DNA from 4 places in the Paraburkholderia sp. RAU2J genome. Region 2 is predicted to be linked to each of the others. Evidence: riboswitches for the same ligand, from Rfam matches in the RefSeq annotation. Region 2 holds a riboswitch; each other region holds the start of a gene.
The links. A riboswitch is a leader RNA that binds a small molecule or an ion and turns the genes downstream of it on or off. The one in region 2 is predicted to bind cobalamin.
Positions count from the first base shown of each region.

Region 1 (5,122 bases), on a different contig from region 2:
CGGAGGCCCCGGTAGACGTTCCTTGGGAGGGCGCCCCGCGCGAAGCGCAGGCATCGCCCTGTTGGGCCGCTCCTGATGACGTGCCGTCGGGCCGCTCGGACATCGCTCAGAACTCCACGCCGCGCTGCGCTTTCACGCCTTGCTCGCGATACGGATGCTTGACGACGCGCATTTCGGTGACGAGGTCGGCGGCCTCGATCAGCGCGTCCGGTGCGTGGCGGCCGGTGACCACCACGTGCAGCATCGCGGGGCGCGCATTCAGCACCGACAGTACTTCGTCGAGCGGCAGGTACTCGTACTTCAGCACAGTGTTCAGCTCGTCGAGGATCACCATCTGGTAGTCGCCGCTTTCGATCATCCGGCGCGCTTCGTCCCAGCCCTTGCGGGCGGTGGCAATGTCGGCGTCGCGGTTCTGCGTGTTCCAGGTGTAGCCGTCGCCCATCGTGACGAAATCGCAGTTCGCGATCGCGCCGAGGAAGTCGCGCTCCGACGTATGTAGCGCACCTTTGATGAACTGTACGACGCCGAGGCGCATACCGTGTCCGAGCACCCGCACGGCCATGCCGAACGCGGCGGTCGTCTTGCCTTTGCCGGTGCCGGTGTTGACGATCAACAGGCCTTTTTCGACGGTCGCATTGGCCTGCTTCTTCTCGTGGCCTTCGCGTCGGCGCTCGGTCATGCGTTGATGCGATTCGGGGTCGGTCTTCATCGAAGGTCCTGTCGGTGTGGGGCGTGGTCGGGTGGTTCGACGCTGGCGTCGGTCGCGGCCGTGGCGATTGCCACTGTGACGTCAGCGTGGTGCGTTTTGGAGACGAGGAGGCGGGCGGTGGGAGCAGTCGGTGCAATTGGGACGGCACGTGCGGCGGACGTAGCAAGAGCGGCAGGCGGTATTGCGCCCACGTCGGATGCGGTGTGCGCCACGCGTGCGCCACGCACAGTCGCCGCTACAAGCGCGGCAGGCTCACACGACGCCGCTAGCAGCGCGCACGGTTCGCAGACGCCGTCCACGCCGAGATGCTCGCGCACGGCGTCCGACGGTGTCGCAACTGTGATTGCCGCGATCTGCTCACGGCTGAAGAGTAGCAACGGCAGCGCGTGACGCGCACAGAATTCGAGCAGACCCGGCTCGTCAGCTTTGGTGTCGACTGAAGCGATCGCACGAATCCGATCGATTGCATGTGGGCCGAGCGCGGCGCGCACGGCCGCTTCGATCTGCGCGGGCGAGGTGTTCAGACGGCAACCAATGCCGACGCTCAGCGTTTTCATTGGGGGTCCGTTCCGGGAGTCGAGGCCGCGGCGGTAGCGGCGCCAGCAACAGAATCGCCCTGAGCGTCGCAGCCGCCCCTGCGAGCAGCCGCCGCCGCATGAGCCATGTCCGTCTCCGCCATACGAGCCAGCGCCAGCGACGCCACCCCGCCAATCACCACGATTGCTGGCGAGCCAAGCCCCGCATGCGCGACAGCATCGACGAATTCGCCGAGCCGCGCCAGCACGTGACGCTGTTCGAGACGCGTAGCCGACTCGATCGCCGCGCACGGCGTGTCGGCGCGCATGCCGGCCGCGAGCAGCGCGGCGGCGATCTCGTTCAGGCGCCGCATGCCCATATAAATCACCAGCGTCATCCGTGTAGCGACGAGGGCGGCCCAATCCGGCTCGCCGCTGCCCGCGCCGTGTCCCGTGACGAACGCGACGCCCTGTGCGTAATCGCGATGTGTGACCGGGATGCCGATTGCCGCGGGCGCGGCAATCCCCGCCGTGATGCCGTTGATCACTTCGACCTCAATGCCCGCCTCATGCAGCGCCTGCTGTTCCTCGCCGCCGCGGCCGAACACGAACGGATCGCCGCCTTTGAGCCGCGCCACGCTGCGTCCGGCCCGCGCGTGCCCGAGCATCTGCGCGACGATGCCGGCTTGCGGCGTGGACGGATGCCCGCCGCGTTTGCCCACGTACACGACCAGCGCGTCATGGCGTGCGAATTGCAGCACGTCGGGATTGACCAGGTCGTCGACCAGCACCACGTCGGCTTGCGCCAGCGCGCGGGTGGCCTTCAGCGTCATCAGTTCGACGTCGCCGGGGCCCGCGCCGATCAGCCACGCGCGGCTCATCGCGGCGGGCATGGCGCGCGCCATGTCGTAACCGGCGGGAAGGGGGGGAGCCGGCAGCGGCGTCCCATGGCGGAGATTGAAATCATGCGGTGCGACAGATTCGGGCTCGGCGAAAACGCGGCCGGTTCTTGGCGAATCCCGCGAGAGTACGGCTCATGCGGAATACGCGAACGGACGCGTCACGTCGTGTTTCAGCGCCTTCACATCCGTCCCTCGCGGATTCCGGCGGCTGGCGGCGTGACGTGCGCCGCCTCCGCGTCTGGCCGGTATCCGGGCTGACGGCCTCATGCGCTTTGCCTTCCCGTGCCGGATTCGCCGGACAGTGGCATCGAAAAAACGCATGCGCGGCAGGGCTGATCGAACAGCGCGCCGCAGGTCGCTTACCGTTGCGGGGTAATTTGCATACTGCGCATGGGTGACATATAACAACGTATATCCTTTTAAATCAAAGGGTTATCGGCGTATAGCACCGCAATGCAACGTATGGCAACGCCCCGCGACTTCCGCACGGTTTCCCCATGGGGCTCCCGGAAAGCGACCAGAAGGAACAGCATTATGCAACGCATCGTCATCACACGAGAACTGCTTGACTCGATCCGCCTACCAGGCGAGTGTCGGGCGATCCAGAAAACGCTGACAGTAAGGTAATCGCACATGACCGATTCCAGCAAGCCTTCGCAATCCACCTCGCGCCCGCCCGTTGATGCCCTTCAATACGAAAAGCTCGCGCTCGCGGCTTTCCGTCTGTGCGACCAGCAGAGAGAAAAACTCTACAAGCTGGTTACGCTTGCGGCGTCCGTATGCCGGAGCCCCGCGGTAACGAACGAAGAAAGGGCGCAGCAGCGGACGTTGCTACAACTGCTGGTTGATCCGGGCGAGGCGTATCAGCGGAGCAACGAGTGCGATAGTGAACTGTTCCAGACTCATCGCGCTAGACGCCAAGGGCGTCGCGCACAGCCGCATCACGGCCCGTGATGCGGCTAACCTGCTGTCCGATGCTGTACGAAGCGCTTCAGATAGCGATGCGGCGGATAGCCCTGTCGGCGTCGTGCCGCGCCGACCGGCCCGAACGAAAGCAGGTTCAAAATCCGCCACCGCGCCGCGCTGACCACAGGCAACACCGGTCGCACCGCTGAAGAAGGCGCGATTTTCAGCGCGCCTTGTTTTCTTTCCCTCTCAATGAACTTCGTACTACAGAATAGGCCGAACGTAGGAATTTACTTACAACGGATTACTAAGAATCATGGTTAAATGTAAAATCCGTATTCGTTAGAGTAAGACGTGTCGTCAAACCATCCGAAGTCGTAGTCGTCACTTCCGCTGTCGTAACTGTCGTCCAGGGTGAAGTTGTACTGATTGCCACCCGACGAGACAAGCATGTTATTGCTGCCGTAGTCGGCCCATCCTGTCTCATATCCGGTCGGACCATATGCGACCGCGTTATAACCGCCGCCCACGCCATAGGTGAACTGCGTGAATCCCGTCAGGTTGCCGTTGGTGTCGTAAGAGTCGTACTCCATTTCCTGACCGTTGCCATTGAAGATGATGGCGTCCTGCGTACCATTGGCGTTGAACTGATGCGCGGTCATGCTGCCGTTGCTGCCGTACTGATCGTATTCGATCAGCCGGCCCGATGGCCCGTCCCAGAACCAGTCATCGGTCTTCTGGCCACTCGTATTGAAACTCGCGTATTCGACTTCCTGACCATTGCCGTTGTAGACAATTGCCGTCTGCGAATTGTCGGCATTTAACAGGTGGACAATCTGCTGATTGCCTGAAAACTCGATTAGTTCGGTCTCCCGGCCGTTCTTGTCGAAAAAGGCATCCGAAGTCAGCGCGCCGTTCGCTGCAAACGTCGCGTATTCGGAGACATGTCCAGACGGATCAAATATGGCGGAATTCTGCGTGCCGTCCGCGTTGAAGATATGCGCGATCCCGCTACCGTCCGCGTTGTAGTCGTCCCGCTCTGTCGCGCGGCCGGTCGTAGCGTCATAGAAGGTATCCTGCGTGATCTTGCCGTTGGTGCCGAACGTTGCGTACTCGGTTTCGCGGCCGGCTGCATCGTACGCGATTGCGTTCTGCGTGCCGTTGCTGTTGTACAGGTGCGCAACTGAACTGCCGTCCGCGCTCCAGTCCCTTTCCTGCGTCTCGCGGCCGGTCGTGGCGTCATAGAGAATATCCTGGGTGATCTTGCCGTTGGTGCCGAAACTCGCCTGTTCCGTCTGGTGACCCGCGGCGTTGTAGTAAATCTGGTCCTGCGAGCCATCGGCATGGAACAGGTTCGCCACGGCGCTACCATCCGCGTTGTAGTCATCCCGCTCTGTCGCGCGGCCAGTCGCGACGTCATAGAAGGTATCCTGGGTGATCTTGCCGTTGGTGCCGAACGTTGCGTACTCGGTTTCGCGGCCGTAGGCATCGTACGCGATTGCGTTCTCCGAGCCATTGGCGTTTAACAGGTGAGTGGTCCAGCTACCGTCCGCGTTCCAGTCGCTTTCCTGTGTCTCATGGCCAGTCGCGGCGTCATAGACGATATCCCGGGTGATCTTGCCGTTGGTGCCGAAACTCGCCTGTTCCGTCTGGTGACCCGCAGCGTTGTAGTAAATCTGGTCCTGCGAGCCATCGGCATGGAACAGGTTCGCCACGGCGCTGCCATCCGCGTTGTAGTCATCCCGCTCTGTCGCTCGGCCAGTCGCGATGTCATAGAAGGTATCCTGCGTGATCTTGCCGTTGGTGCCGAACGTCGCATATTCCGTTTCGCGACCGGATGCATCGTACGCGATTGCGTTCTGCGTGCCGTTGCTGTTGTACAGGTGCGCAACTGAACTGCCGTCCGCGCTCCAGTCCCTTTCCTGTGTCTCGTGCCCGGTCGTGGCGTCATAGAGAATGTCCTGCGTGATCTTGCCGTTGGTGCCGAAACTCGCCTGTTCCGTCTGGTGACCCGCAGCGTTGTAGTAAATCTGGTCCTGCGAGCCATCGGCATGGAACAGGTTCGCCACGGCGCTACCATCCGCGTTGTA
Region 1 is NZ_RBXG01000002.1:1,612,578-1,617,699, forward strand. It holds gene B0G69_RS24725 (cobyrinate a,c-diamide synthase) at 1-103, opposite strand, end outside; gene cobO (cob(I)yrinic acid a,c-diamide adenosyltransferase) at 107-709, opposite strand; gene B0G69_RS24735 (cobalamin biosynthesis protein) at 706-1,266, opposite strand; gene cobA (uroporphyrinogen-III C-methyltransferase) at 1,263-2,105, opposite strand; cobalamin riboswitch at 2,349-2,594, opposite strand; partial or broken gene B0G69_RS24745 (hypothetical protein) at 2,760-3,213, shown strand; gene B0G69_RS24750 (hypothetical protein) at 3,353-5,122, opposite strand, start outside.
Region 1: it holds a riboswitch for cobalamin, as region 2 does, so the genes downstream of both, cobA (uroporphyrinogen-III C-methyltransferase) here and B0G69_RS10220 (TonB-dependent receptor) in region 2, are expected to answer to the same signal.

Region 2 (5,122 bases):
CGTGCGATTCGAGCACGACCTCCGTGCGGCCGCGCCACGCGGAAATGCGCCCGTCACGATCGGTGGACGGGAAGATGGCGAACGAACCCGTGCGGGCCGTTACGCCGCTCACGCCTCGCGCTTTCTGCAACGCCGCGTCGGCGCGCTGATTCAGCGTGGCGGTGAGCGCGGACGGGTCGCTCGCTTCCTGCTCATAAAACAGCGTGATATCGACGACGTCCTGCGGAATTTCCGCGCTGGCCTGAGCGTTCAGCGACAGCACGCCCGATGGCTGGGCCTGCATGACGCCCTGCGCGCGAGCCATGGCCGGGCTGAGCGCGAGCGCGACAGGCGCGGTGCAGACGAGAGCGAGTGCGAGTGCCCGTGCGGTTTTGTTCGACATTGCTGGACTCCTAGCTTGAACAGGGTTGTGCACGATTGGCGCGAACGCCATGCAGTGGTGGCATGACGTTTGCGGGCTCGTTTGTGCGCCTGTTAGGCGCTTGTAACCGGAGCTTGGTTCCCTGATTAATGTTGGCGGTCAGTCGCGACGGCTCGTCGAAGCTCAGCGTTCGACGTTTCCCGAGTGAGCGAGCCTTCAGGCGAGCCGCGTGGTGATGAAGCGCCATTCGGCTTCGGTCACGGGCGTGATCGACAGGCGATTGCCTTTGGCGAGCACGCGCATGTTCTGCAGTTCCGGATGCTCGCGCAGCGCGGCCAGCGGAATCAGCGGGATTTTCTTCTTGAACACCACGTCGACCAGCACCCAGCGCGGCGTTTCCTGCGACGACTTCGCGTCGTAGTACGGACTCTTTTTATCGAACTGGGTCGGGTCCGGATACGCGGTGGACGACACTTGCGCGAGCCCCGCAATACCGGGTTCAGGGCAACTCGAGTGATAGAACAGCACGCCGTCGCCGACCTGCATCATGTCGCGCATGAAGTTACGCGCCTGGTAGTTGCGCACGCCGGTCCACGGCAACGTGCGGTGTGGTGCGTGGGCGAGATGGTCGATGCTCGCCTCGTCCGGTTCGGACTTCATTAGCCAGTAGCGCATGAATCGAATTGAACGTTAAGGGTTGGACGATGTGAAAAAAATCGAAGCCGATGAGGCGAGGCGCGCTCACAGACACGCCAGCGGACGCACAAAGAAAAAACGGCATCGAACCGAAGTCCGATGCCGTTCTAGATAAGGTCCCCGCCTTAGCCGCTAGGCCGGCATCCTGAACCGGGGGTTCAGAATTGGTCGCAGTTAGCAACACTTCGGGTACATCAGACAGAGTGACGCGCACACCCGTGCTACAAATTTCCGCAACCGTGCACATGGCATTGGTTCAAGGAATATATGACCTTGGCGAACCAGGCAGGGAAGCTAAACCGATGAAGCTTAAACGATAGAACTCAAACGTTTGCGCAGACTTGGCTCATGCACCTGCTTTCAACTTCGCTTCGTTTGAATTCGCGGCAGATCTCAGGACCGGCCGATACTTACTGCATGCTGTACTGCTCAATCACAGTACCCAGTTGTTCGTTCATTTGCTGCATTGTACGCCGGATTTCCTCAGCGGGAAATGCTTCTCCGTGTCGTACGCTCGATTGCAGCTTAAGCAGTTCCGATGCCAGCGACAGCGCAGCCATGACAGCAATGCGATCCGTGCCGCGCACGTTGCTGTTATTGCGGATCTTCGACATTTCGGCGTCGACGCGTGCCACCGCTTCGAGCAGCGCGCCTTCCGTTTCCGGCGAGCACGCGAGGCGATAGGGCACGTCGAGAATCGATACTTCGATCTGCTTGGCGGTCATGCGTTTTCTCCGTGGCGGGTAACCTCGCTCTGCGCGTCGGCGGTGTCCTGAACCGGCTCGAGCAGATCGAGCTGGTTGTCAGGCTCGCTACTCGCGCGGGCCCGCGGCAGTTTCTCGAGAATCGCATTCAGGCGCACCTGAGCGTCGTCGATCTTGGCAGACAGCGTGTCGCGCTCCGCTTGCAGTGCATCGCGCTCCTCGCGCAGCAGCGCAAGTTCCGTGCGCATGGCTTCCACTTCGGCACGCGATTGGGCGAGTTGCTCTTCGAGCGCGAGCCGCGCTTCATTGTGGCGCTGGCTGATCGCAATCAGCTTGCCGATATTCTGTGAGAGTGATTCGAGTTCGGTGAGCATGTGCTGCGTCCTCTAAAGACATCGCATTTTAGCGCGGAATATGGCAGGTTCCGACAATTGTCTCGTTTCGAGACGTAACAACATCGCTATGTGCAGGCTTTTCCCGACCATATGATGAAAAAGTATTCCCCCATCGGACAATAACCTGCACTTAACAGAACGGATTGCGCCGGGTTTGACCTTTCTTGACGCACGTCGAGGGCGCTCCTAAACTGCCGGCACTCTGGTGCCCGCGCCGCTGTTCACAGTGCGCGCAGTTAAACGGGAAGCAGGGCGCGCCATGATCGAACTGAACGCGCGAACCTGCGCTGCCCCCGCAACGGTAAGCGACCGCATTCGTCATGCAGGTCGATCCTGATCGCGTGCCTGAAAGTTCAACATGCGAGTGTGCCACTGCGCGTTACGCGTGGGAAGGCGGGATCGATGTGTCGTTAGCCCGGATACCGGCCAGAGGGAGAGGCACGTCCCCCGCGAAATGCAAAAAAGCGTGGGCGCTTCGTTATGCATCGGCCTGCGGGGAAGCGGGCCGCGCGAGCTATCCACAGGAATCGTCATCCCATGCTGTCCCCCATCGCCCGCGCGGCGCTGCTCGCTTTTGCGGGCTTGCCGCTCGTCGTGCATGCGCACACCGCCGACTCGTCGCCGGGTTCGTCCTCTGATTTGTCTGCTGCATCGGCCAGTGCTTCGTCCGCCTCCGATGCCGACGCAGAAACCGACGCACAAGCGAGCGCCGCCGCTCAGAATGCCGTGCCCGCCGTGTTGTCACCGGTCGTCGTGACCGCGGAGCGCGGGCCGCAAGCGCTCGCGGACGCAATCCCGCAGACCTCGCTGTTCGATCAGCAGGATCTCGCCGACACCACCGCGACCGACTTGCCCGGCCTCCTGCAACTCGCGCCCGGTGCGCAAATCTCGCGCACGGGTGGTCCTGGTTCGACGACGAGCCTTTATTTGCGCGGCGCGTCGTCGACGCAATCGCTATTGCTGATCGACGGCGTGCGCGTCGACTCGGTGAGCCTCGGTGCGCCACAGCTCGCGCAGATTCCGCTCGACCAGATCGATCACGTCGAAGTAGTGAACGGCAACGTGTCCGCGTTATACGGTTCGGGCGCGATTGGCGGGGTGGTGCAGGTGTTCACGAAGGAGGGCGGCGATCATCCGCCGCGTTTCAATTTCTCGGCGGGCTACGGCAGCTATCACACGCAGACGCAGCAGGCAGGCGTGAACGGCGCACTCGACAAAGACGGCCGCACGACCTTCAGCCTCTCGCTCGCGCGTTCGAAGGACGACGGCTTTTCGTCGCTCGATCCGCAGCCGGCGCCCGGCGCCAATCCGAACGCGAACGGCTATCTGAACGAGAGCATCACGGCGTCGTTGCGTCACAAGTTCACCGACCGCTGGGACGCGGGCGTCAACTATTTCCAGTCGAACGGCAATAACAGCTACGACAACGCGTACGGCGCGCCGACCGATCTGAACAACCTGTACAGCAAGGTGCGCCAGGCGTCGGTGTTCGCCAACGGCAAGCTGACCGACTGGTGGAGCACGCACTTCATCGTCTCCGAGGGCGACGACCGCAGCGTGTCGAAGACCAACGGCATCTACAACGGCCGCTTCGATACCGACAATCGCCAGTACACCTGGCAGAACGATTTCGCGTTGGCCGCGCGGCAGAAACTGCAGGTGGGCTACGAGCATCTCGATCAGAGCCTCGACTCGGATACGTTCGCGGCGCCGGACCGTCATGTGGACTCGGGCTTCATCGGCTACACGGGACGCTTCGGGCGCAACCAGATTCAGGCCAACGTGCGGCACGACCAGTATTCCGATTTCGGCGGGGCGAACAGTTACTATCTCGGCTACGGTTTCGACATCGCCGAACACTGGAAGGCAACCGCAAGCTATTCGGATTCGTTTCGCGCGCCGAGTTTCGACGATCTGTACTATCCGCTCAGCGGCAACGCGTCGATCCAGCCCGAGCACAGTCATTCGCTCGAAGCGGCGGTGCAGTACGCGTCGAACGCGCTCGGCGTGATGCGTCTGAGCGCATTCCAGACGCGCTATTCGAATCTGATCGACTACGCGCAGGTGACGCCCGGCATCTATCTGGCCGAGAACGTCGGCCGTGCGAAGGTACAGGGGCTCGAAGGATCGTGGAGCGGACATGTCGGCAAGACGGACGTGCGCGCGTCGTTGACGCTGCAAAATCCCGTCGACCTCGACAACGATGTCGACCTCGTGCGGCGCGCGCGGCGTTTCGGCTCGCTGACGGTGAATCGCAGCATCGCGGGATGGCGCGTCGGCGGCGAGTGGATCGTGAGCGGCCCGCGCGAGGACAGCAGCGGCAAGCTGGGCGGCTACGGCGTCGTGAATCTGTCGGCGCGCTACAACATCACGAAAGCGTGGTACGTGACCGCGCAAATCCAGAACCTGTTCGACAAGGACTATGAAACGGCCTACTCGTATAACTCGCCGGGACGCGGCGCGTATGTCACGATCGGTTGGCAGCAGCAGTGATGGCTGCGCCGCGCTGAGCGTGCGCGAATGAGCCGGCATCCTGGTTCGATGCCGGCCGCCGTGCGCGTGATGAACGCGAAGCGGGCGGCCGCCATCTGGCTCGTACTTGCGGTGCTCGCGCTGGCGGTGCTGATGGCGTCGCTCGCGCTGGGTAGCGTGTCGCTCGCGCCGTCGCGCGTGCTGGCGGCGCTGCTGCCGTCGCACGGGTTGCCTGGGGTGCCGGGCGGGTCGGCGGATCTGGCGAGCGAGATCGTGCGCACGCTGCGTTTGCCGCGCGCGCTGGCCGGCTTCGCATGCGGCGCGTTGCTGGCGTTGGCCGGTGCGCTGTTGCAGGTGCTGTTGCGCAACCCGCTTGCCGAACCGTACATATTGGGCGTGTCGGGTGGCGCGGCGAGCTTCGCGCTGCTCGCGATGATCGCCGGCAGCGCATGGTGGATCGTCGATGCCAGCGCCTTCGCCGGCGCCTTCGTATC
Region 2 is NZ_RBXG01000001.1:2,223,589-2,228,710, forward strand. It holds gene B0G69_RS10195 (SIMPL domain-containing protein) at 1-382, opposite strand, end outside; gene B0G69_RS10200 (EVE domain-containing protein) at 578-1,036, opposite strand; RNA gene ssrS (6S RNA) at 1,171-1,352, opposite strand; gene B0G69_RS10210 (cell division protein ZapA) at 1,468-1,782, opposite strand; gene B0G69_RS10215 (ATPase) at 1,779-2,135, opposite strand; cobalamin riboswitch at 2,343-2,602, shown strand; gene B0G69_RS10220 (TonB-dependent receptor) at 2,694-4,649, shown strand; gene B0G69_RS10225 (iron ABC transporter permease) at 4,677-5,122, shown strand, end outside.

Region 3 (5,122 bases), on a different contig from region 2:
TGCTTCCCGCTACTGTGCATATTCTCCGTTCTGGGCACCCGATATGCTTCCGCCGGAGGCCTGTCTCGGTATGCCGAGGCGGCGCTTGGACGACCTGGCGAATATGCTGTGGCCGCCGTCTTATGCGGGACCTTGCCACTCGTCCTTCCCGCTCAGGCGATGATCGGCGCTAGCTACGCGCTGGTTGTCTTCGGAATCGATCGTACGATGCTGCTCCCGCTATCGATAGCTTTCCTGGTCGGCCCGATCTGCATCAATCTGAGCGGCGTCCGTGCCGCTGCGCTTGTGAACACGGTCTCACTCGTCATGATCACAGCCACCGTGTTATTACTCGGTGCGATGCACACATCCGATCTTCGATCCGGTGTCGAACTCTGGATAAGTCCGCACTGGGCGGATATAGATCTACGAAGGCTGTGGAAGGCAGTCGCATTGGTCTTTTGGGCGTTTCTTGGATGGGAAAATGTTTCATTCGGACTCGAGGAATTCAAGGATCCGAAAACGTCCATCAGCCGAGCGTATTTCCTGTCCTTCCTTGTGGTGATCGGACTGTATTTCATCCTGGCAGCAACCGTGAACGGCGCTTCCATCGGGACTTCTCGAGTCAACACCACAGAAGGTCTGGCACACCTGGTTTCTCCAGACCGGCGCATGGCCCTATTCGTGGTCACGCTGGTGGTGATCCTGGCCACTGCGAACGCGTGGATCTTTGGCGCGAGTCGCTTGTACTACGCCGCCGCACGCAGCGGTCTCCTTCCCCCGCTCTTCGCCGAACTCGATAAACGTGGTGTGCCGCGCAATGCGTTACTCCTGCTGACCGCGTGCTTCTTCGGCGTTCTCCTCGCCGTAGCGTTCTTTCATGTTCATCTTACTGTTCTCGTGCTACTTGCGAATCAGAACTTCCTTGTGCTTTACCTCGTCTGCATCTACTGCTTCTTCAAGATCGCGCGCGGTTATCAGCGCTGGATTCTTACGCCAGCCGCATTGGCGTCTTGTTGCTTCATGCTGGGCGGATTTGGCTATACGTTAATTTACTCAGTTGCGCTCCTCGGAGTTGGCATATCTTGCGAACGTTCGCGCAATCGCTCCAGGGCGTGGACCATACCTGCGAAGGCGTCTGCGGGCGAGAATGGTAGCCCTCGTCTCGAAGGCGCCTCCCGACAGAATGCACGGGACAACTCATAGTGCGTCGCGGGCGAAGCGGCGCAGATATTCGTGCTCGGCTCTTTACTTGCACGAAGTGTCCCGAGAAACTGCCTCGGTAAAACATAGTCACCGGCTCAGACGGGCAGCTAATGAGTAAAGCCGACGTTCGATAGTCCGGGCAGGCGCCATGGCGAACGGCTGGAGTTGGCCGCGCACCGTCGCTCGGGAAAACCAGCTGCCGCACGCGCGAACCGGTGTTTGGCCGTGTCGAAGTGACGGGCCGCGGGTACCATAGACAGTTCATAGGTGAGTCTCAGGAGGCGCCATGAAAGCGGTGTGCCCGCTGCACGGGCCAACGACTATCATCCGCACGAACGTGTACGGATTTCCGGTCTATGCGTGCTGCTGCGACGACGTGCGCTATGTATCGCCCCCGGACGCATGTACAAGGGCTCCGACGCAACGCGGACCTGACCCGCAGCATCAACCTCAACAACCGAAAACGACAAAGGAATAATACTGACGATCGGCCTGCCGCCTGAGTGTTGATCCGCCGCGCGATCATCCAACAAGAAGCAAGGACCCGTGTCGACCCTCAGCAGTCACTTAACCGCGAAGAAGGAGCGGCCGAACCCCAACCATAACGAGACATTCAGGGCACAAAGACCCGAGTTGTCGTGGTGTGCCGTAATTCCGGCTTCGATGCGGGTGCGCGCCTCAATCGGCTGGTGTCAGAAGCGCATCCGTTCAATGCCCAATGCCCGACACGTTCAGGCTCTTCCGGGACCGTCATTGTCGTGCGAGTGATCGCTGGCTGTCGAAGCCGTGGACACGTTCTCAGCCAATATCCACGAGCGCTTCGCACGCCATCATATGGTGCCGATCGGCCGCACTTTGCCTCGGACCATCAACGCGTCCGAACATTCTCGATCAGCCGATATTGACAGGCAAATCGTCGTAGCGCCTGAGCTTGTAGAAAAGTACAGAGGCCAACCAGCTGACGACGAAGACGCCAATTACCGCGTAGCCGAGCAAGCCGAAATTGTCCGACGCGGTGCCGACGAGTTCCCAGAAACCGCCCTTCAGGTCCAGTTTGTCAGCGATCAGCGCCAGCGCTTCGATGCCGCCGATCAACATGGCCACGACTACCGACACGAACGTGATGGTGATGTTGTAGTACAGCTTGCGGATCGGCTTCATGAACGCCCAGCCATAGGCGCCGAGCATCAGCACACCGTCGGCGGTATCGATCAGGCACATGCCAGCGGTGAAAAGCGCCGGGAAAATCAGGATCGTCGCGAGCGACATGCCGTTGGCGGCCTGAGCGGCTGAAATGCCGAATAGCGCGACTTCCGTGGCGGTATCGAAGCCCAGCCCGAACAGGAAGCCGATCGGATACATATGCCAGCTACGCGAGACGAGCCGGAACAGCGGGCGAAAGATTCGCGAAAGGATGCCGCGCTTGTTGAGCAGCATGTCGAGATCTTCTTCCACAAGGCGCTCGCCTCGTTGCACACGGCGAAAAGTCTTTACGACCGACACGAGAATCATCACGTTCACAATTGCCAGCACCAGCAGGAAACCTGCTGAGACGGAGGTGCTGATAATGCCGCCGATCGCTTTAATGTCTTCGAAGCGTGCTTTCAGCGTAACGGCCGCGAACGCAACGGCAATCGACAGCGCGATGACGATCGTGGAGTGGCCCAGGGAAAAGAAAAACCCCACGGCAACCGGCCGTTTGCCACCCTGCATCAGCTTTCGCGTGGTGTTGTCGATCGCTGCAATGTGGTCGGCGTCGACCGCGTGACGCAAGCCGAACGTATAGGCGAGCAACGCCGTGCCGATCAGCGCCGGCCGGCCATGTAGCGCGGTCAGCGCCCAGATCCAGATACCAATGTTAGCTGCGACGAGCAGCGAAAGGATCCCGATGACCTTGCTGCGTAGCGCATGTGGACCGTCGTCGAAAAGATGGGAAAGGTAGCGCTGTTGCATGAATTCCTCGCATGCCAGTTGAACCACCCGGTACGGGTAGCTTGAGCCGGGCGCGTTTGCGTCCCGGGCGCGGCAGGTCTCCTGGCTTACGCATCCTCGTCCGGCGTCGCCTTCCCGGTTGCCCAGTGGCTTCATGATGTCGGACTTCGCGCTTACAGTTGCGGGCACAGCTATGGCCTTGGCAGTCGCCTCACCATATTCCCTATTAATGCCTTGCGGCAGCCATTGCACCGCCGATTATCGCGCAGAACTGGCGCGGACAGCTTCCCTCACGGGCATCCTGATCAGGCGCTCGTGACGAAGGCGCGGGCACGGCTCGCAGTTCAGGTGCGGGCAGCGGGATTCGCCGGTCGGGCCGTAGCCATGCAAGGACAGGGACGAAGAATCTGCACGACGGGCGCGTCTGCCGCGCCCGAAGATCCCGTCAGTGACACGATCCAGAAACCCCACAGCACAACGGCCAGCATGGCGCCCACAATCAGATGGAATGTCGCACGCAACAGGAGGTCGATAGCACGCATACATTGCTCCCGGTCGGAATTCCGGCTTGCGGTGCGCGTCAGGTATTCAACCGGACCGCGCGCCGAGCGAAGGCCAGCTCAGTGACCCATGGTCGCAGGACTTTTCGTCTCGCACTCGGCCTTCACCTGCTCGCCGTCGCTGAATGTGAAGGTGAACGGAATCGACATCCCCACCTTGAGCGGCTTTTTCGGCTGTTCCAGCATCACGTGGTATCCGCCCGGTGTGAACGACAGCGTGCCGTTCGCAGGCACGGTTGCCTTATGGACCATCACCATTTTCGACGTGCTGCCGTTGCTCTGCGTCTGGTGAAGCATCGCCATGCCGTACGCGTCAGTTTGCACGCCGGTCAGGTCGATCGGCTTCCCGCTCATGTTCATGACGCTGAAATAGCCGCCCGATGGTAAGTCGCCCGGCAGCAGGCGTATCCAGCAGTCGGAAACCATCACGGATGCGGGAGCCGCTGCAGCACCTCCCGCGCAACCGCAAAGCGCGGCAAACAGAATGAATTTGAGTGTGGGCTTCATGTTGATCTCCTGGGTACAGGGTTGCACTGCGTCTTCAGTCCGCCAGCGGCTGGAGCGGGCGGCCAGATAGCATGCGGTCGGCCAGCCAGACCGCGATGAGCGTGACGCCCATCAATGGAAACACCACGCCGAGCGCCGCGAGCCCGAGCTTCCAGCCGCGCATTGGCACCACTGCGCGATCACGTCCGGGCGCCCCAAGCCTGCCCGCCGGTCGGCGTTTCCACCACATCACACAGCCCAGTGAAGGCAAGCGTCGCGAGGCCGAGCGAGAGCGCCGCGCAAACAATCTGATTGGCGAGGCCGAAGTAGCGACCCATGTGCAGCGACGTGCCGTATGACACCGCCTTTCCCACCGCGCCGTAATCACCGTAGCGGATATCTTTCAGGATCGCGCCGCTGTACTGGTCTATATAGACCGTGCGCTCGAGCTTCGGGTCCGGCGGGAAATACGACACCGTATATACGCCGCTGGCGGAGGCGGGCAACGCAACGTCGTAGTCATCGGGCAGACCGAGCGCACGCATTTGCGCCACGACGCGGCCGAGTGTCCATACCGTGGGGGCGGCATCCTGCGACTGCGGTACCGTCGCTGCGCCCGCGGCCCACGGTATCTGCGGCAGCGGCAGGTCATCCATCGTCATGCCGGGCATCGAATCCATGCCAGCCTCCTGGCTATCGGCCGCGTTGCCCACCACGGCTGCGAGTTGAGCGGCACCCCCCGGCAGTATCGAGTGTAGCGGCAGTCCGCCCCACGAGCCCGGTGGAGAGCCGAGGTTGAGACTTGCCGAGAGCGACTTGAAATGCTTGCCCCATGAGCCCGTCCATGGCAAGCCGGTCACGACGAATGCAAGGGCGCCTGCGGCGAGCCAGATGCCAAGCGCCGCGTGCATGCTTTTCCACAGCGGTCGGCCGCGCAGCGCGAAGCTTGGCACGAGCGC
Region 3 is NZ_RBXG01000004.1:485,945-491,066, forward strand. It holds gene B0G69_RS40170 (APC family permease) at 1-1,185, shown strand, start outside; gene B0G69_RS40180 (HoxN/HupN/NixA family nickel/cobalt transporter) at 2,077-3,138, opposite strand; cobalamin riboswitch at 3,192-3,380, opposite strand; gene B0G69_RS40185 (copper chaperone PCu(A)C) at 3,738-4,184, opposite strand; partial or broken gene B0G69_RS40190 (PepSY domain-containing protein) at 4,219-5,122, opposite strand, start outside.
Region 3: it holds a riboswitch for cobalamin, as region 2 does, so the genes downstream of both, B0G69_RS40180 (HoxN/HupN/NixA family nickel/cobalt transporter) here and B0G69_RS10220 (TonB-dependent receptor) in region 2, are expected to answer to the same signal.

Region 4 (5,122 bases), on a different contig from region 2:
TGAGCCAGTCGTCGCGATTGCCGCCGCTCAAAATCACCTGGAACACCGGCGCGTCGCCGGCCAGCGCGAGCGGCGCGGGGTCGTCGATCGCGGACGCGGCGAAGGCCGTCGTGTTCAACACCAGCGCGACCTCGTGTTGCGCGCATAGCGTCTGCACGACGTCGCGGCTCATCGCATCTTTCAGCGACGTGATCGCGATCGGCAACGGATTGAGGCCCTGCGCTTCGAGCGCGTCGATCAGCGCGTCGAACACCGCCGTGTTGGCCGCCTGCAGATGCGCCTTGTAGAACAGGATCGCCGCGATCGGCGCGCCGGCTTGCCAGCGCGCCTGCCAGTCGGCGACGCTCGGCACGTCGTGCCGCGGATGATAGAGCGCGGCGGCCGGCAACGCGCGCGGCGGCGCAGGCTCGCGCCCCCAGCCGAACGCGCGGTGCGCGATGCAGCGCAAAAACGCCTCGGCGTTTTGCGGCCCGCCTTCACGCAGATAGCGCCAGAGCTGATGACACAGATCGGCGTCGGCGGTGCTGCGCGCGAGCAGGTTCGGATCTTCCTGCAAGTCGCCGGAAAACATCGCGAGCGTCTGCTGTTTGCGCTCCGCCAGCGCGACCACCTGCTCGATGCCGTACGGCCAATACGCTTCGCCGCCCAGGTGATCGACCACCACCACGCGCGCGTGCTGCAGCACATCCTCGAGATAGAAATCGACCGAGGCCGGTTGCCGCAGATACGTGACGTTCGCGAGCCGCACGCTGGGGAAGCCCTCGCCCAGCCGCGGAAACACACTCGCGAGCAGCGACAGCGTGGTGTCGGCGGAACTGAGCACGACGATGTCGGCGGGCTGCTGATCGATACGGATCACGCCCTGCGTATCGTCGACGAAACCGCCCGGCGTCGTGCGCAGCAGATGCATGAGTGCTTACGCCTCGCTGGCCGCGGCGCTCGACGACACGACGCCGAGCGCCGCGTCGAACGCGCGTTGCAACGCGGTCTGGTCGAGATCTTCGCCGATCAGCACGAAGCGGCTTTGCGTCCCTTCGCCGGGCTGCCAGCGTCGATCGAAATAGCTGTCGAAGCGCCGGCCCACCCCCTGGATCACGAGACGCATCCGTGCGCCCGGCAATGCGGCGAAGCCTTTCACGCGGTAAATCGTGTTCGCTTCGACGAGCGCTTGCAGCGCGGCGATCACCGCTTCGCGCGACGGCGCGCTCGCCTGCACCACCACCGAATCGAATTCGTCATGGTGGTGATCGGCATCCTCGGCGGAACCGTGATGATCGTGGCGCAAGTGGATCGTTTCTTCCGATGCCGCTTCGAGACCCAGCAGCGTATGCAGATCGAGCTGGCCCATTTGCGCGCGCACGATCTTCACCTGCGGCGCAATCTCTTCGCGGATCACCGCTTCGAGCGCGCCTTGCTGCGCGTCGTCGAGCAGGTCCGTCTTGTTCAGGATCACGAGGTCGGCCGACGAGAGTTGATCTTCGAACAGTTCGTGCAGCGGCGACTCGTGATCGAGATTCGGATCGGCCTTGCGCTGCGCGTCGACGGCCACGGGATTGTCGGCGAACTGGCCGCTGGCGGCAGCCGGGCCGTCGACGACCGTGACGACCGCATCGACGGTGAAGCTGTTCCTGATCTGCGGCCAGTTGAACGCCTGCACCAGCGGCTTGGGCAACGCGAGACCGGAGGTTTCGATCAGCACGTGATCGATCTGCTCGCGGCGCTCGACGAGCTTTTCCATCACGGGAAAGAACTCTTCCTGCACGGTGCAGCACAGGCAGCCGTTCGCGAGTTCATACAGTTGCCCTTCGGTTTCGACGCCGTTTTCATCGCAACCGACGCCGCAGCCTTTGAGGATTTCGCCGTCGATGCCGAGCTCGCCGAACTCGTTGACGATCACCGCAATGCGCTTGCCGCCCGCATGCTGAAGAATATGCCGCAGCAGCGTGGTCTTGCCGCTGCCGAGAAAACCCGTGACGATGGTGACGGGGATCTTGCGCATTTGAGTTTGCATCGTGTGGTCCATCCGTAGGCGTTGCACGGGGCCGCCGGTACGTTCGCGCGTCTGTCTGCATGGGCCGGCCGAGCGGACACGCACGAGGCGCACGCGCTGCCAAAGCCGGCTCGATCACAACACACGGGGACGAACGGCGGCGTCGCCGCGACAACGGTAAACAGAAAGCGGGTGTGAGGTCAATAACGCGCCGTCGCATCCCCGCGACGGGCATCCTGCGTATTCTGGCCGGTATCCGGGCTGGCGAAAGCGCCGCTTCCCCTTCCCGGACGAGTGATTTCTCGCCCAGTGGTGATATGCCGACGCGGCCTTGCGCGTGGACATCGAAGCCGGCTCCGCAGCGTCGGTCAATCCAGTCGACGCCACTTTTCGCTTACCGTTGCGGGGGCAGCACAGGTTGACCCGGTCCAATGCAGGCGGGCACCCTGTTTCCCGTTTAACTGCATGCGCACGAGCGCGCACACGAGCACCAAAGTGCGTGCGAGTGTAGGCCGGCGGCTCCGCGCCGTCAAGGAAACGCCGGCCGCAAGCGCTTATCGGACGGGGTGCCATGTGCTGTCGTATGCGCGCGTTTGGTGCCCGCACATGCGTTCGCGTGTGCAGTTAAACGGGAAACAGGCAGCGCGTCATGTGCTCAACCTGTGCTGTCCCCGCAACGGGCATTTACGTGAAAACCCCTATCCCTTGGAAGCCTTGTCAGGCAAGGGTTCCAGCCAGATGCGCTGGAGCCCTGCGGGGCGACTACATTGCCGTGGGGAGCGAGTGGGGAAGTTGCGGGATGTTTGCGGAAAGAACCCCGGCCGTCTGGGGGAATTCGTAAAGACCACTTGCCATTGGCGGCGGTTATGAAGCTGGGTCACCAGACACGCGCGAACGTCACAGCGGGCCGGATTCCCAGCGGGAAAGTACATCACTCGTCATCGTCTGCCCGGCGAGGCCAGTTGAGGGACGGCGGACGATTTTCCGGTTTCACAATTACCGGACGCAAGACAACTCCCGGACTCTTCTCGGCTTCGACAACATCGGCATTTACATTTCAGATTCGTCCGACTTCCAAAAAGGGGACGCAGCAGTAGCCTCTTGGATCCATTGTCCAGGAGGAAATTTAGCGAATGCCAACGAATCAAATCAGCGACGCCGTGAGCCTGTGATGCTCAACAGGAATTGTCCACGACGTCGTCTGGCCAGACAGACCGCGCGTCTGTCGAAAAACCGTGCGCTTTTGCTCGGCCTCCTCACGCTACTGTCTGGCGGCGTGCCAACGTATGCGGCAGGCCTGCTGCAACTGGCTGACGACGCATTCTCCAACGACGCCAAACTTGCGAGCGCCGAAGCGGCCTATCGGGCAGGACTTGAAAAGGAACCCGAGGCGCGCGGCGCGCTACTGCCTCATCTTTCCTTTACGGAATCCACATTCAGGAACACCGTCAATGTTCCCGGCCAGCCTGCGGCCGGCTATTCGACGGTCGGGTCAACGCTGTCGCTGAACCAGTCTGTTTTCAAGTGGGACGACTGGCAAATCTATCAGCAAAGCAGGCTATCCGTGATGGCGTCCGGCCTCGCCTTCGCAAGTGCAAAACAGGATGCGACACTTCGTGTGTCGCAGGCATACTTCGACGCGCTGGGCGCTAAGGACACTTTCCTGCTGGCCCAGGAGCATCAGCGTTCAGTCGCTGAACAACTGGCGCTCACACAACGAACATTCTCGCTAGGCGCTGCCACCGTCGTTGACCTTGATGAAGGACAGGCAGCCGCGGACGCTGCCGTGGCTGACCTTGCACATGCACAAGGCGACCTCGCGACCCGATACGCCGCCCTGCAAAAGATAGTGGGGCATCCTGTCGATGGCCTGGACCCACTCAATGACGATGCGGCGTTATCGCTTTCCATATCTCAGCCAATCGAAAACTGGGTGTCGGATGCCGAAACGTCAGGGCTGGACGTCAGACAGCAGCAGATCGCCCTTGAGATTGCACGACGCGAAATCTCGAAGGTCAATGCGGGATTCATGCCGAGCATATCGATTGTCGGCAATGTCAGTCACGGTAACGCGGCATTCATCAACGGACAGACAAACTTCAATACCGGCGCGAACCGGGCAACGTCCGGCGAAGTGGGAATTCAGATCAGCATTCCCCTGTTCGACGGATTCTCCACGACGAGCAGAAAGCGCGAGGCGCTCGCACTGCGCGACAAGGCAGACCACGATCTTGAAGACGCGCGCCGTTCGGCTGCGCTGGATGCGCAACAGGCGTTCTTTGGTGTGCGTGATGGACTGGCGCAGGTTTCCGCGCTTCGCACCGCGCAGCGGTCGGCTGAGACCGCCCTGCGTTCGAATCGCAAGGGCTTCAAGGTGGGTGTGCGGATCAATGCAGATGTCCTGAATGCCGAGGACAAACTGTTCAGCACCCGGCGCGATCTTTCAAAAGCGCGCTACGACACACTGATGCAATTTCTCCATCTCAAGGCAAGCGTGGCCCAGCTCGACGGCACGACGCTCGCGCAACTCGTCGGCAGCAGCGACGGGCAACCCGAGCAGCCAAACAAATAAAAAGACCTTCATGTTTCATGCAATCAAGCGACACGCGTGGTTTGCCGCGCTGTTTGGTGTTGCCAGCAATCTGCTGGTTCTCGCCCCCACGTTGTACCTCTTGCAGGTCTATGACCGCGTGTTGCCAAACCGAAGTCTGGAAACACTCGCCATGCTGATGGCTTTCATGGTCATCGCATTGCTGATGATGCTGGCCGTCGATGTGGTGCGCAGTCGCCTGTTGAGCGACCTCGGCCGGCAGCTTGCTGACCGCCTTGACCGGCTCTCACTGGCCGCGCGAATCGAAGCGCATGCGCGGCGCGTTCAATCGCCCGACATTGCAACGGCGCAGGACGTCGCTGCATTGCGGGCCTTCCTCTCCGGATCAGGGATCACCGCGTTTCTGGATATGCCGTGGCTTGTCGTTTATCTCGTTCTCATGTTCCTGTTTCACTGGTCGCTTGGCCTGATTGCGATTGCGAGCGCGGTGCTGCTTGTGAGCGTGGCGCTACTCAATGACCGGCTGACGAAAAACAGCGTGCGCGCCTACACCGCACATCAGCGCGAGACAGACCAGCTAT
Region 4 is NZ_RBXG01000002.1:1,622,231-1,627,352, reverse strand. It holds gene cobN (cobaltochelatase subunit CobN) at 1-910, opposite strand, end outside; gene cobW (cobalamin biosynthesis protein CobW) at 917-2,011, opposite strand; cobalamin riboswitch at 2,220-2,500, opposite strand; gene B0G69_RS24775 (TolC family outer membrane protein) at 3,162-4,562, shown strand; gene B0G69_RS24770 (type I secretion system permease/ATPase) at 4,573-5,122, shown strand, end outside.
Region 4: it holds a riboswitch for cobalamin, as region 2 does, so the genes downstream of both, cobW (cobalamin biosynthesis protein CobW) here and B0G69_RS10220 (TonB-dependent receptor) in region 2, are expected to answer to the same signal.